Regions from separate parts of the Clostridioides sp. LIBA-7678 genome, predicted to be linked through region 1. Evidence: riboswitches for the same ligand, from Rfam matches in the RefSeq annotation. Region 1 holds a riboswitch; each other region holds the start of a gene.
What was found. Region 1 has a riboswitch for cyclic di-GMP ahead of flgB (flagellar basal body rod protein FlgB). Riboswitches for the same ligand answer to the same signal wherever they lie in the genome.
Positions count from the first base shown of each region.

Region 2: it holds a riboswitch for cyclic di-GMP, as region 1 does, so the genes downstream of both, ACTG46_RS10545 (SH3 domain-containing protein) here and flgB (flagellar basal body rod protein FlgB) in region 1, are expected to answer to the same signal.
Region 3: it holds a riboswitch for cyclic di-GMP, as region 1 does, so the genes downstream of both, ACTG46_RS15630 (SrtB-anchored collagen-binding adhesin) here and flgB (flagellar basal body rod protein FlgB) in region 1, are expected to answer to the same signal.

Region 1 covers NZ_CP196987.1:301,478-306,885, forward strand. Annotated here, with positions in the region: gene rfbF (glucose-1-phosphate cytidylyltransferase) at 1-743, shown strand, start outside; gene rfbG (CDP-glucose 4,6-dehydratase) at 743-1,819, shown strand; cyclic di-GMP riboswitch class I at 2,476-2,566, shown strand; gene flgB (flagellar basal body rod protein FlgB) at 2,974-3,291, shown strand; gene flgC (flagellar basal body rod protein FlgC) at 3,299-3,703, shown strand; gene fliE (flagellar hook-basal body complex protein FliE) at 3,713-4,027, shown strand; gene fliF (flagellar basal-body MS-ring/collar protein FliF) at 4,052-5,408, shown strand, end outside.
Region 2 covers NZ_CP196987.1:2,182,438-2,187,845, reverse strand. Annotated here, with positions in the region: gene ACTG46_RS10555 (ABC transporter ATP-binding protein) at 1-290, opposite strand, end outside; gene ACTG46_RS10550 (ABC transporter permease) at 301-2,631, opposite strand; cyclic di-GMP riboswitch class I at 3,144-3,237, shown strand; gene ACTG46_RS10545 (SH3 domain-containing protein) at 3,322-3,810, shown strand; gene ACTG46_RS10540 (hypothetical protein) at 4,162-4,560, shown strand; gene ACTG46_RS10535 (TetR/AcrR family transcriptional regulator) at 4,809-5,408, shown strand, end outside.
Region 3 covers NZ_CP196987.1:3,351,029-3,356,436, forward strand. Annotated here, with positions in the region: gene ACTG46_RS15630 (SrtB-anchored collagen-binding adhesin) at 1-1,578, opposite strand, end outside; cyclic di-GMP riboswitch class II at 1,691-1,776, opposite strand; gene ACTG46_RS15635 (cation diffusion facilitator family transporter) at 1,902-3,080, opposite strand; gene ACTG46_RS15640 (alpha/beta hydrolase family protein) at 3,304-4,923, opposite strand; gene ACTG46_RS15645 (polysaccharide deacetylase family protein) at 5,001-5,408, opposite strand, start outside.

The sequences.
Region 1 (5,408 bases):
GGAGTAGACTGGGAGATATAACAAATGTTGTGCCTAAACCTATGGTAGAGATTGGTGGAAAACCGATATTATGGCACATAATGAAAATTTATTCACATTATGGTATAAATGATTTTATCATATGTCTAGGTTATAAGGCAGATGTTATAAAAGATTATTTTTTACACTATGATTTTAGAAATAATGACTTTTCTATTGAGATTGGTAGTGGAAATATTGAATTTCTTAATAATAATGATGAAAATAATTGGAAAGTAACATTAATTGATACTGGTATAAACTCAGAAAAAGGAGCAAGACTTAAAAAGGTTGAAAAATATTTAGAGGATGATATAAATTTATTGACATATGGAGATGGTTTAGCAAATATAAATGTAAAGGAGCTTATAAATTTTCATGTTAATATGGGAAAGATGTTGACTATATCAGGGGTAAGACCTCCAGCTAGATTTGGAGAATTAGTAGCTGATGGAAATGTATTGAAATCATTTGAAGAAAAATCACAAACATCAAAAGGTCTGATAAATGGAGGTTTTATGGTATTTAATAAAAAATTATTAGAATTTCTTACAGAAGATGATGCTTGCGATTTAGAATATGGATTATTTGAAGACTTAGCTAAAAATAAAGAAATATCAGTTTATAAACATAAAGGATTGTGGGCATGTATGGATAACGAAAGAGATATGAATAATCTTAATATGCTTTGGAAAAATAACAAGGCCTTTTGGAGGATTTGGTGATGTACTTTGACTTTGATAATATATATAATGGTAAAACCGTTTTAATAACTGGAGCTACAGGATTTAAAGGCTCCTGGCTTTCGATTTGGCTAAAAGAGCTTGGAGCAAATGTTGTAGGATATTCATTAAATCCAAAAACGAAAAAAGATAACTTTATCTTAGCAGAAGTATCAAAAAAAATTATAGATATAAGAGGAGATATAAGAGATTATAGCAATTTGGAGGCAGTATTTAATAAATATAAGCCAGATTATGTCTTTCATATGGCAGCTCAGCCTTTAATTGAAGAATCGTATTTGAATCCTATTCTTACATATGAGATAAATTTAATGGGAACATTAAATATGCTTGAGTGCATAAAAAATAGCAACAGACATTTAGTTGCAATATTTATAACAACAGACAAATGTTATAGTAATAAAGAACAAGTTTGGGGGTATAAAGAAACAGATTCTTTAGGCGGATATGATCCTTATAGTTCATCAAAAGCAGCGTGTGAGATCGCAATTAATTCATGGAGAGAATCATATATGAGTCCTAAAATGTATCATAAGCATGGCAAAGCTATCTCTTCAGTAAGATCTGGAAATGTAATAGGAGGAGGCGATTGGTCAGAAAAAAGAATTATACCAGACTGTATAAGAGCATTAGAAAGTCAGAGTGATATTATACTAAGATCTCCTAATTCAATTAGACCATGGCAATATGTACTAGAGCCACTATATGGATACTTATTATTAGGTCAAAAAATGAAGCTAAATCCAACTAAGTATAGTGATGCATGGAATTTTGGACCCAAAATAGATTCTATTGTTGATGTAAAATATATTGTTGAAAAGTTAATAAAGTATTATGGAACGGGATCTTGGAGATGCCTAGAAAATAATAGTTTTCATGAAACAAAAATGTTAAATCTTGATGTGAGTAAGGCTATCTTTGAATTAGGATGGAAGCCAACCTTAAGTATTGATGAAGCATTGAAATTTACAAGTGAGTGGTATCAGAAATATCATTGTTCAGATATATATAGATTATGTGTAAATCAAATAAATAATTTTATTTCGCTTATTAAGTAACGATAATTAGATATATCAAAATAAATAATAATTTGTACATATAGAAAGGTGAATTCTGGGAGACAGGATTTACTTTTTTGTGTAAAAATATACATGAATAATATAACAAAAACTAATGAGAAAATGTCAATTATAAATTTAGAAGAGTTAATATCTGAATTAGATTTGGATTGAAAAGAACTATAAGTGTAGTAGGTAATTTACTCTATTTGATATTTGATAAATTGATGCAATTAGATGAATTTGAATATAAAAATATATTTGTTTATAGAAAGGAGCAATAGATAAACTGCATATTAAGCTATATGAGATAATTAGAGTATTAATTAAAGAACTAAATGTAGAAGATATATAACTTAGGATAAATAGATATATTAAAGTTTAAGGAGTATGTAGTGATGAAAAGAAAACAATGGATTTAGAAGATTCTTGACTAGAAAAAATATAAAATAAAATATGAGTTTATTACCTATATTTAGGATGTACCATTAAATTGGAGTATAATTAAAAAGAGAGATTTTAAAAATCTTATTTTTATGAATAAATATAGTTTATATTAATTAAGTAGGTTGAAATAATTTTAACAGATTTAATTCTAATGAAAAAATATACGAAAAATGTTTAAAAATTTTATCATTTATTGTATACTTAAAGTAAAACTAAATAGGCAAAACTAGAGAAATCTAGTGACGCAAAGCTATAGGGGCTAAGGTTTGTATATGCGAACTATGCTAGCCAGTTGCCAAAAAGAGTCCTAAGTATATTTGTATACTTAGGATTAGTCGAAATGACTGCTTTTTTGGCGGTCATTTTATTGTGGAAAAATTACTTTATTATAGTAGAAAATACACATAATAACATATTTTACCAATTATAATATAAAATAAAGGAAATTTATCTAAAAAAGTTGCTATTTTACAAAAAAAGGCAACTTTATGAAGGGGAAATTAAATACATATTAAAATTTTTTTTTATTTTTATTGGATTTAATTGAATTTAAATTAGATTTCTTACTAAAATAATTCGTTATTATATTAATGTAATAGAATTGTAATAGATTTAAATGAACAAAGAAGTCATTTTTTGTAATATAGCAACTTCATTTTTTTAATCATTAAATATAGCAAATAAATATATTTTGAGGAGGGGTGAGTATGAATACATATGACATTATAAAAATGGGACTAGATGCAACTAATCTAAGAAGTCAAACAATAGCAAATAATATAGCAAATATAAATACTGAAGGTTACAAAAAACATTATGTAACTTTTGAAGAAACATTAAATGATGCCATGCCAAAAATAGAAGAAAAAATAGACAATTCCAAAGGTCTAAGGGTAGATGGCAATAATGTAGATATAGAAGAAGAAAAAGTAAAGCAAGCAATGACAACGTTGCAATATAATGCTTTAATAGGTTTTGCAAATGGCAAAATTGCAATGACTAAATCAATAATAACTGGGAGGTAACTAGAAGATGAGTGTGTTCAGTGGAATGGAGATATCTGCTAGTGGATTAACAGCAGAAAGTTTGAAAATGGATATCATATCATCAAATGTAGCTAATATAAATGCTACAAGAGGTCCAAATGGAGAAGCATATAGGAGAAAAATTGTTTCCTTTGAAGAAAACTATGATAATAAATTAGGTATGTTAGGAGTAAAAGTCACATCTGTTGAAGATGACAAATCACCTCTTAAAGAAGTATATGACCCATCTCATCCAGATGCAAAACCAAATGGATATGTAGAATATCCAAACGTAAATATATTGGTTGAAATGACGGATTTAATAACAGCTTCACGAGCATATGATTCTAACATAGACACACTGAATGCTCAGAAATCTATGATATCGAAAGCTTTGGAAATAGGAAAGTAGGGATAAATTATGCCAATTACACAAATTAACAATTTAATGCAAGGTGCAAAGTTAGATAATTTGATTGGAGAAACAAAACCATTAAACCTTAATAAAGAAGAAAAAAAGAATTTCGAAGATGTAATAATAGATACTATAGACAAAGTTAATTTTCAACAAGTGACAGCGGATAATATGAAAGAAAAATTTATAAAAGGCGAAGATGTTTCTATGCATGAAGTTATGTTAAAAGGTCAAGAAGCACAACTATCTATGCAATATCTGATAGAAGTTAGAAACAAGATTCATGATGCATATCAAGAAATGAATAAAGTACAAATTTAGCCTTTTGAACAGGAGTAATAATCAATGATAGCCAGTTTTAAAAATAAGATTAAGGAGCAAGTTGCTAAATCTAGGACAAAAATAGGTTCTTTAAAAAAAGGAACTAAGATAGCATTAGGTATAGGGATTGTTGCTATATGTTTAGCGCTAGTATTTACAGCAATATCTGCAAGTAAAAATAAGTATGCAGTCTTATTTTCAGAACTAGATGTTCAAGATGCTGCAGATATATCAGCAGAATTAGAGTCTAGAAAGATAGATACTAAGGTAAAGGGAAGTACAATTTATGTTCCTAGAACAGAAGTCGATAAGTTGAGGCTGGAGCTAGCTCCAAGTCTTACAGGTGGTTCTAAAGGATTTGCATTAATGGATGATAGTTCGTCTATAGGACTTACTGATGAGGAGTTTCAAATTAAGAAGCAACGAATCATACAAGGTGAGATAGAAAAAACAATCAAGAGTTTTCCACAAGTGGAAGATACTAGAGTACATATAACATTTGGAGAGTCATCAGTGTTTGAGAAAGAAGCAGTTCCAGGAAGTGCAGCAGTTTACTTAATGTTAAAGCCAGGAACAACTTTAGAAAAAAATCAAATAAAATCTGTTATGGCACTTGTATCAGGAAGTGTTACAAATATACCAGAGAAAAATGTTCAAGTTATTGATAATAAGATGAATCTATTATCAGAAGGTATCTTAGATGATGAAGAAGTTGATGAAAATAATCAACCTATAAATGGTGGTATTAGTGTTGATAAAAATAAGGCATCTGAACAAGCATTGAATAAACAATTAGAAAAGTCTATTTTGGAAATGCTAGAGCCAATATTTGGTACAGGAAAAGTAAAAGCTACAGTAAATGCAGATTTAAGTTTTGATACAGCCGAAAAAACTGAAATAAAAATTGACCCTGATAAAGTTGCAATAAAAGAAACAAGGTCAAAAAATTCATCCAAATCTGCAACAAATAATGTCCAAGGCGTAGATGCTAATATGAATAATCAAGGAAATAAAAATGGCACTAACACAGAAGATAGTTTGGATGAGAGTTTTGAATATGAGACAGGTAAGATTGAAACTCATACTATAATTGCACCAGGAGAACTTAGAAGATTGACAGCTTCTGTCGCTATAGACGGAAAAATAGCTAAAGGAGTTCAAGCTGATGTGGAAGATATAGTTAATAATGCTATAGGCATGGATGGAGCAAGGGGAGATACTCTTAGTGTTGTTTCAATGGTCTTTGACCCTAAAGGAAAGGCTGAAGCTAAACAAGAACTGGAAGAGATTAAAAAAGAAGGCTTCAAAACTAATATAATAAAGGCAGTTATTGGAGTAGTGGCAGTTATTGCAGTAGGTGCTATTGGATACTTAATATATA
Region 2 (5,408 bases), 1.9 Mb from region 1:
TTACTTTGTTGAAATATAAATCCCATATTTTTTAATCGAAGTTTTGATAATGCTTCTTCTGACAGATTAGAAATCATTTCACCCGAAAATTTGACTGTACCAGAAGTTAATTTATCCATTCCACTTATGTTATGTAGTAGTGTTGATTTACCAGAGCCAGAAGAACCCATAATAGATATAAATTCACCATGTTGAATTGACAAATCTATTCCTTTCAAAACTTGTTGTACATTTCCTTTACCAATAGTATACTCTTTAATAATTTTTTTAGCTTCTATAATATTATTCATAACATACCCCTTATTCTATAATAGACATAATTTTTATTTTATTAATTGCTCTACTAATTACTATAATTGTAGTTAATACTGTGAGAATTAAAACTGATGGATAAAGCACATATACAATTAATGGATTTATTACAAACTGGAGATTTGAGATACCAGAAAGTAGTAATCCAGATATTTTTTGTCCAAGTGTATTTGCCATAATGACTCCTAAAACAGTTCCAATCATAAGTATCAATAAAGCTCTAGTAATGTATTGAATGCGTATATCTTTAGTAGAAAATCCTAAGCTAAACATAATTGCTGTTTGTGGCGTATCCTTAGCAATGAGCATTTTAAAGAACATCGCAGTAATTAGTGAAGAAATTGCAATAGATATAACAACAGCTAATTTTATAACAAGTCTTAATTGGCTGATAACAGAACCTAATGTTTGACTTGTATAATTATTCATAGCAGTAATCTTAGCAGGGTAATAATTTATGCTGTACTGCTTTAATTTATCTGCTACATTGACACCAGGCTTTAAATTCAAATTTACAATATGCCATAGTATATTATCTTCACTAGATGGTAGCATAGCTTTTGCAGTCTTACCACCATAGGTAATGTCTTGATATATTCCACTAACAGTTAAAATCAACTCTTTATCTTTTAAGAAAATTGATAAATTATCTCCAATGCTTTTTTCTAGTTCATTTGCATTTATGACAGACAATGCAATTTCATTTTCTTTCATTGGTGCAGAACCTTTTACATATGTCAGTGGGAAAGTTTTAAAGTTTCCATTTTCTATTTTAATATTTTCTATCTTGCCATCTTTATTTCTTATTTTATATGAACTTGTTGTAAAGGATTCATACTTTTTAACATCATTGTCAACATTAATTTTTTCTAGTATAGAATTAAAAAGATGCTTAGTTTGTTTTGTTTGAGGCAAATCAATACGAATATCACTCTTGCCAGCACCCATATAAGTGATAAATTCAGGTGATTTAATAGTATTTAAAAAATTAGTTGGTACAGTCATAATAAAAATACAAATCGTATATACAAAACAAAGCAATCCATAGACTGTAATTTTTTTAAACACTTCGTTTAATCCTAAAAGTATGTTAGTATTTGTTATTTTATTTTTGTGTATTTGAAAACTGAATCCATATTTTACAGAGTTAGTAGAACGGTTACCTCTTAATGCATTAATTACTGATATTTTTTTGAATTTTTTAAGTATAACTTTACAAAAGAATACAACACTTAAAAATACAAGAACTGAACCTATAAATGGAACGAGAATACTAAAAATGGTTTTGTCTATGGCTCCCATATAAATGTAAATATTTTTTGTAAAAAGAGGGCCTATAAATAATGAGAGTATGTAACCAAGAAAACTTGCAAAAGATGCAATTAACAAGTATTTTATTAAATATAAGTTTTGGATGTTACCATTTTTAATACCAATGGCCTTCATAACACCAATTTCTCGATAATCTTCTTCAATCGTTGTAATTAAAGTAAATCGTAAACATAAAATAGAAATTGTAATAAGAAGAATACTAATTAAGATGATAATAGTAATTACAATCCCATCAGACAAAGAATTTAGTAATTTGTAAATAGAATAAGTCACTGATGTACCTGTTTGAGGGAGCTTAGTTGATTGATATAACGTTTCAAACTCACTAATTTTATTTATATCATCTAATATAAATTCAATTAAATATTCGCTTTCTCCTATATTAGATTTTAACGTGTTCCAATCATTGTCACTGATTAAAAAACGCTTTGAAGTAACAAGTGAAGGGTTCATTTGTGAGTCACGTATAAAATCTTTTATTGTAAATTCCATAAAGAAATTACCATTAATAATTTTTATAGTATCTCCAATTTTCAAATTGGATTGTTTCATATAATATACAGGGACACCTATTTCTCCATCTTTTATTTGCATTATTTGATTGTCCATATCTAATAAAAAATCAAATTTATCGTTTTGTTTTGTAAAACTATTTTCTAGTACACTATTAGCTTGATTTTCTACTTTATTTCCTAGAAAAATATTAGCTCCATTTATATTTAGAAGTTCAGAAGTTTGCTGTTTTTTTATATATGGAGTTTTAGATGAGAACTTATCAATTTCTTTTTGTTGTAATTTCCCAGAATACATTTGGACATAATGTGGTGTATGAGATTTTTGAAACAAGGAAGTCATTGAATTAGTTAGCTCTATAATGATATTTATTGAACTAGATACTAGCATTGATGCAAGTAAAATAAAAATAAATAGAGTAATTGTTACTACTTTATTTCGTGTTAAATCTTTTAATAATATTCTTTTTAGCATAAATAATCCTCATTTCTTAAAAATTTTGTATTAAATATTTTAGAATTTTTTTAGTAGCTATATAAACATAAATATCAAACTGACCGTCGGTCTATAATGATAATATTATAATATCATTAGTTTGTCAAGTCATTTAAAAAGTAAAATATATACATCTTATGATAAAGTGCGTAGAGAGGATTTAGCATAGATAGAGTAGTAAAAATTTTAAAAAGAGAATAATTAATACAAATTATTTTTAGGTTTTTATTAATCATTAATTTTTTATATTAATTAAGGATGTAAAAAATTATCGATTATTTTTATATATTAATATTTATTGAAAAAGATTTGTTAAAAGTAGTGATATCATATATAAATTACTATTTTTTAGATGAATTATGAAGAAGAATAATTAAATTAATAAATATAAAGATATTTTTTGGTTATTATTAATTAAAAATTTAATTTATATTTAATTAATATAAAATTTGATGTAATATTATTTTTAAATTGTTTAAATTATGTTATTATTCAGATATAGGCAATATTAGATAAATCTAATGACGCAAAGCTATAGGGACTAAAATCTTTATATAATAAAGGTCATGTCAGCCAGTTGCCAAAAAGATAATAATTCTTTTTGTTGAAAGTATTTTTTAAAGTTATATATTTTTAATAACTTAATATTTGGCAAGAGGAGGGCTTAAGATGATATCTGAATTAATGTTGAAAAGTTTTGGCGAATCTAGCATCAATTTTAAGACTAAAATTAAATTAAATTTAAGAGAAAGACCAGACATAAATAGTATGAAGTTGAAAAGTATACCAGAAGGTAAAATTGTTAAGTTAAAATGTGTCGATGGAATATGGGCAGAGGTTGAAAGTAATTATGACAAAGGTTGGTTACTTTATAAATATTTAGAAAAATTAAGTAATGCTAAAAGCAATAGTAATGGTATAGTAAAAAATAGAAAAAAGAATTATGTAGGAAATATAAGAACGAATGGCTTAAGTCTAGAACTTAGAAATGATAGAACATTAGACTCTAGAATTATAACTACAATTCCTGATGGTTTTAAAGTTGAAGTATGTTATAGTGTTGGCAAATGGGCAAGGGTTAATATTGATAGAAATGGAAAAAAATATTCTGGATATGTATATAGTCAATATATAGAAGAATGTTTAAGTTTATCATAATTGGATACTAGTAAGCTTTAAATATACTAATAAATTTCAGAAAAAGAATCCTATTCATAGGATTCTTTTTCTTTTGTAAAAAAACTTATTATAATATTAAATATAATAAATTAACTAGGTCATTTTAATTGTAAATCGAAGATTTAATTGAAAATAGATTTAACTTATGATTTGTATTTTAGGTGCCATAAATTGATATTGATTTAGAAAATTTTAATAAAAAAGAAAGTTGATAGGATAAAAATAATATTAAAGATAAGAAAAGATATAAGAAATTTGAAAAATTTTGTAATTTTTAGTTTTATATATATTATAATAAACTAGATATAAGATTTTTATGAGGGGGAAAATATGAAAAAAAAGAAAACATTGATTGGAATAGCTATATCTTTTTTGCTTATAATTAGCACTATAAATCCATTGCAAGTTGAGGCTGAAGCTATTATTGATTCTAGTGTATACATTTCTTCAGCACAAGAAAATTATAAATCTAATAATACTAGATTTAAAACTATTAAATCTAAAAGTAAGCATAAACGTAGTAAATCTAGAAAAAGTAGAGTTAATTTGAAGAAAAGAACTATAAGAACTAAAAATTATGGACATAGAAATTTAGATAAACATAAAAGTCAAAGCATAGGAAGATATAATATTCTTTCAAAATTGATACTTTCAGTAATAGTTGTATTTATTGTTATAGCTTTAATTGGGATAATATTTATTAGAAGAAAGAAGAAGAAATTTTATTAAATACAAGAATAAAAATTACATAGTTGTATTATATGATTTTATTGTATTATATACAATATTGCTTTTCATCTTATTTTAAGTTTTTTTATGAATAACTATTTTATAGTTTAGTTGGAATTATATTGTTATGATTTTGTTCTTCATTAGATAGTAATTTAAAGAATAGCGTTTTGCTAATTATTGATGTTTATTTTATAGCATGATATAATTTAAGCAGAATGATATTCTGTTTAAAAGGAGATACAAAAATGGCACGAAAACGAATATTAAATGGTGGTAAACGAGATGAACTTATTGGGAATGCACTTAATTTGTTTTTAGAATATGGGTATGAAAATACTTCTATAAGAATGATTTTAGATAGTGTTGGTGGTGAAGTTGGTATGTTTTATCACTATTTTAAATCAAAAGATGAAATATTCAATGAAGTTATAAAATTATTTCTAGCTCAGTATGAAAAAAGTTTTTCTGATGTTTTGTATGATGATTGTATACCAAATAATCTTAAAATTGATGTGGTATTTGAGTTATTACAAAAAACTCTTTTAAAGTATAAGACATTTAAATTAGGTAAATTTCATTGGAGTATGCAAATTGCACTCAATCAATTAACTTTAAAAAGTTTAGTTCCTCATATAGCAAAATATATAAACTATATGCGTGATAAAGGTGAGATTGGGAGTTGTGCAATTGAAACGGATTTAGAGCTTGCAAATGCTGTTCTTTATTCATCATTTGCAATATTACATCAAGACTCACTAACTGAATTAACAGAGAAAGAATTAGAGCAAAAAAAACAGATTATCAAAGGAATTATTCACAGGATTTTGGATATAAAAAGAAATACA
Region 3 (5,408 bases), 1.1 Mb from region 1:
TTTTTCTTTACTCCAAGGAGTCCAGTTACCATTCATTGGAATTTCTACTACTCTAAAATCATGTCCAGCTTCTCCTGCTGTAGTTAATCTCATACCCTCTGGTATATTATCTGTTATAACAACATTACTTATTGGCGACTTATCATCATTTACTGAAATCTGATAGTTTATTACTTGGCCAACTTGAGTAATATTTGTTACTCCTGAATGCCCTTTAGTCAAAAGATAATCGCTACCTCTATCAAAGATACTTACAGTAGCATCATCTTCTTGTACCTTCTTACCATCAGATTCTATCCTAGCTACATTTTTATATTTATTATCATGTTTTGCATTTTCATCACTAATTCTAGCTTTGTATTTAACAGTATATGCTTTATCTATATTTCCAAAATTAACTGATATAGAATTTGCACTTTGTTCAATATTAAAATCACTTACTTCTTTCCCATCACTTGTTACTACACTTACAGAATCATTTACTAGTGTCAATCCTTCAGGAAGCTCATCATACAAAGTAATATCTTTCAATTCTTCCTGTTTCTCATTTACTAGTATGCTATAATTTATATCTTTATTTTTAACTGGCATAAATACTGTAGTTGATTTTTTTCCTTCAACAAGTTTCTTAAGTGTTCCTTTAGACTCTTCTTCCTCGCCCTTATCTCCAGGCTTTATTTCTACATCCACATCTCCACTTCCACTTTCTATTTTTCCAGTAGTCTCAATATGAATTTTTGTATTTGTCTCTTCATCAACCCTTTTAACGTATGCTTCTAGACCTATTTTTCCTTGCATTACACTTTGACCATTAGGAAGTTCTCTAAATGTAAGTGTATATTCTCCATTACTTTCTGTTTTGTCGAAACATTCACTTGTATAATCTAAATTAACTTTATTAAATACATCTGGCACCTTGAAAGTTATTGAATCACCTGCTTGTATTCCCTTTGATGTTGGAGTATAAGTTAAATTAAATGATATCTTTTTCATTGATTCAGTTTCTATTGTACTATTATTAATTTTTATAATAAATCCATAATCTTCATTCTCTTCATTAAGTTCTTCTTCTAACGTTTTCAGCAAATTCTCATCTTCTAGCAGCTTTTCTTCTTTTGGAGTCTGCTCTATATTTTTATTATCTAGTGGCTTTTCCTCTTCTGGAGTCTGCTCTGGTTTTTTGTTATCTGATGGCTTCTCTCCTTCTGGAGTCTGTTCTGGTTTTTTGTTGTCTGATGGCTTCTCCTCTTCTGGAATCTGCTCTGGTTTTTTGTTGTCTGATGGCTTCTCCTCTTCTGGAGTCTGCTCTGGTTTTTTGTTGTCTGATGGCTTCTCCTCTTCTGGAGTCTGCTCTGGTTTTTTGTTGTCTGATGGCTTCTCTCCTTCTGGAGTCTGCTCTGGTTTTTTGTTATCTGATGGCTTCTCTTCTCCACTTGATGAACTAGTTGAATTATTTTGAATCTGACTGTTATCTCCTAATTCTGAAGCATAAGATAAGGTTGGATAGATTGTAGATACTACCATACTTAAAATCATAATTAAACTTATTAATAATGCCTTTTTATTCTTCTTCCCCATATAGATTTCTCCCCTCTACGCTATCTATAATTTATAAACTTCTATTTATATCCCATTAAAATTAATTCTAAGCAAAAAATTATATAAAAAAAGCCATGAAAATAAATAAATTTATATCCATAGCCGGTTGCACCACTGACTCAGTATGTCCATAAGGTGCCCAATGATAGAACATACATCAACATCTCTATAATATTTTATAAAAAACAATTAAAATTGTTATATTCATACTAGATACAATTACATATCTATATTATATTATGCCAACATCTTCCTGTCTATATATTTTACATTTTTTTCCTTACAATAATTTTAATTAATCATTAAATAAAATCCTTATCTACAACAATTACACAATTATATTCAGGATTCATCTCCTTAACCAATTTAGTTATATCTTCTTTTAATTCTTCCTCTGACATATTCTTAGAGAATTCAGAAGGATTAACTACTATATCAAACACTAAATTTTTCTTACTTCCCTTTCCAACTATTCTGAAATCATGCATAGATTTTACAAGACTATTTTTCTTAAGTATTTCTTCAAGTTCTTTTTTTGCTGACATAACTTCTTCATCTTCGAGACATATAGGGTCCATATGAATTACTAAATACATATCTAATTTTTCAGATATTTCTCTCTCAGCATTATCTATAATTTCATGAATCTCCATTATATCTATATTTGATGGAATTTCTGCATGTATAGATGCTATACATCGTCCAACTCCATAGTTATGAATTATTAAATCATGTGTACCTATAATATGTTCATAAGATAATAATGATTCTATAATAGATTTTACCATTTCTTCATCTGGTGCTTCTCCTAGAAGAGGATTTATAGTATCTTTTACAAGAGAAAATCCAGCATAAAGTATTACTAGTGATACTACAATACCAACATATCCATCTATAGGTAAACTAGTAAATCTAGCTATGACAAATGATATAACTACGCAACTCGATGTAAATACATCTCCTAAAGCATCAAGTGAAACTGCTTTTAAGGCTGAGGAGTCAATTTTATTTCCCATAAATTTATTAAATTTACTTAACCAAATTTTAATCATTATAGATGCAATTAAAAGTATAAGTGGTATTACTTCAAATTTTATAGGTACTGGATTTACTATCCTTTCCACAGATGACTTTATAAATTGAAGTCCTACCAACATTACCATGAACGCCACAATTAACGCCGATAAATATTCTATTCTTCCATGTCCAAAAGGATGCTCTTTATCAGCTGGCTTACTTGCTAATTTAAAACCTATCATAGTTATCGCTGAGGATGCCATATCAGAAAGATTGTTAAATGCATCAGCCATTATAGCTATACTTGATGTAAGCATACCTATAGACACTTTTACTACAAATAAAAGTAAATTAGATAATATACCTACTACTCCAGCTACATACCCATACTTATTTCTAACATCTTTATTTTGAACGTTTTTACTATCTTTGATAAATGTTTTGACCAGGATTTTTGAAAACATAAAATTTACCTCCTTGTCTTCTGTTTTACTGACAAATTTTAGAATTTATATCTTTATTTATGATAACATAATTCGTCTATAAAATTCTTAAAAGTTCATATATCAATAAGATATTACTAATTTTATACATTTATTATAAATGCAATGTATTCTTAGCTTAAATTATTGGATTCTAATAAAACTAGTCCTAGATATTTTATAATTTCATCTAGGACTTGTATTACTATTTTATACCAACTATTTTATTTAACATAATCGAACCTGTTTCTGGATTTTCAAATTCAATTTTAACACCCTTTATATTAGATAAATCTATATTTTTAAACTTATCAATAGGTATTATTGTATCACTTATTGGAGTATACCTTGACCAAAACTCCATAAATTTACCTTCTACATATTCGTCTCTCACAGCTTTACCCTCAAAATACTTCATAGCAGACACTTTATCATTATCCAAAGTTACACTACTTTCTTTTCCTTTAGAATCGACTAAGCTAAGTTTAAATGAAACTATTTTATCTTTACTATTTAACTCACTAGGAGAATTTAACGCCCATCTAAATTTTAATGCAGAATAATCTTTTAAATTTTTATTATTTAAGGGCAATTCTATTTTTCCATCTTTAGATTTCCAATCAACTTGCAATAAATCTAAATTTTCACTTGAGCTTATATTACTAAAAAGGTTTGCAGTATCTTTATCTAATCGTTCTGACTCAACTAACTCTTTTGTATCAACATTACTTGAGTCTATATTTTCAAATGACTTTTTGTTGAATAATTCTAAAGAACCGCTATATTTAACTTTATTTAATGTCTGATACCCATACATTTTAGATGGCAATCCATTTTTACTAAAAATAGGAGATTCACTATCATCAAAATCAAAAATAGATTTCATATAGTCAACTGCATAATTAGAAAAGAACTCTCTATGTTCTTCTTTCCCTAATTTTTCAGGATAAGTGCCATCTGTATCTCGTGGTGGAGAAAATTCTTTTTCTCCTAAAACTGAGTTATATGCATTGTGATTTCCACCTACTAAATAAGTTAGTCCTAGTGGACTTTTTCTATTTTTATCCAATGATATATCATAAAAAACATCATCCCCACTATGGATAACATCTCCATCATATTCTGATACTATTATTGCTGTTGGTACATCTGGAAACTTTTCTATTGGACTATTATAGGCTGGTGTAAGTGATATAATTCCTTTTATCCCTTTAAATCCTTTTTGTATTTGGTCTTGTGCTATTTTTAATACCCCAGAACCAGCTACAGAATGACCTATAAGACCAATATTATCTAAATCAACTTTGTCTTTAAGATATATTCCAAATCCATTTTTACTGCCATCATATGCATCTTGAAAAGCTTTTATATAAGCTTGAGTCAGATATGTTATTCTCTCATTTTCTACAGGTTCTCCATACTGAAAAGTATAGTTTACTGAAGTATCAATAGACACCCCTATAATACCATTTTTAGCTAAATCTTCAGTAAGATATTTAAATCCATTTTCAAAATCATTTTCTCCATCTCCATGTTGCCCATGAAAAATTAACACTATAGGTGCTTTTTCTTTTATATCTTTAGGAGCTGATATTATACCTTCTATCTTAAAAGGTATGGTCTTCCCCCTTACAACCATTTCTGATGTTCCCAAACTAAATTTATTAGATTCAATTTCGTTGTCATTATTTTTTGTTGACTTTATCTCATATGTTATTTTTTCATTTGAAACTACACTAGAATTAGAATTACTTGTACAACCTACAAAAAGAGCACTTATTACTGCTATAGATAAAATCATACTAATCCATTTTTTCGATTTCATAAATTTATTCCTTTCTACCATATCTGTTTAAATACTATTTATTGGATTTCTAGTAAACTTTCTTTCTACCTTCATACTTATTTATTAACCTTTCTAGCATTATAATCTATAACCTTATCTGCATTGTATAAATCTAAAAATTTTTCTTTCTTATTTAGTAGAGTAATACCATCTATGTTTCTTCTATCAGTAATAACTAAATTTTTATCCTTATAAATTTTTTCATATGATATTGGACCTACACCTGCAAAAATCGTAAATCCTTTTGACTGAAGATACTCCAACCCTTTAGATGACTCATTAGGAAACTCACCATATGGAGGTATATATATTTTTGTTTTTCCAACGACTGATTGAACTTCTCTTTCCCATTTAATAGTATCATCTCTAAGCTTTTCTAGAGAAATTTTTTTGAGATTTGGGTGTCCATAACTATGGCTAGCAAATTCCCATCCATTTTCTTTTAGCTTATAGACTACTCTCTT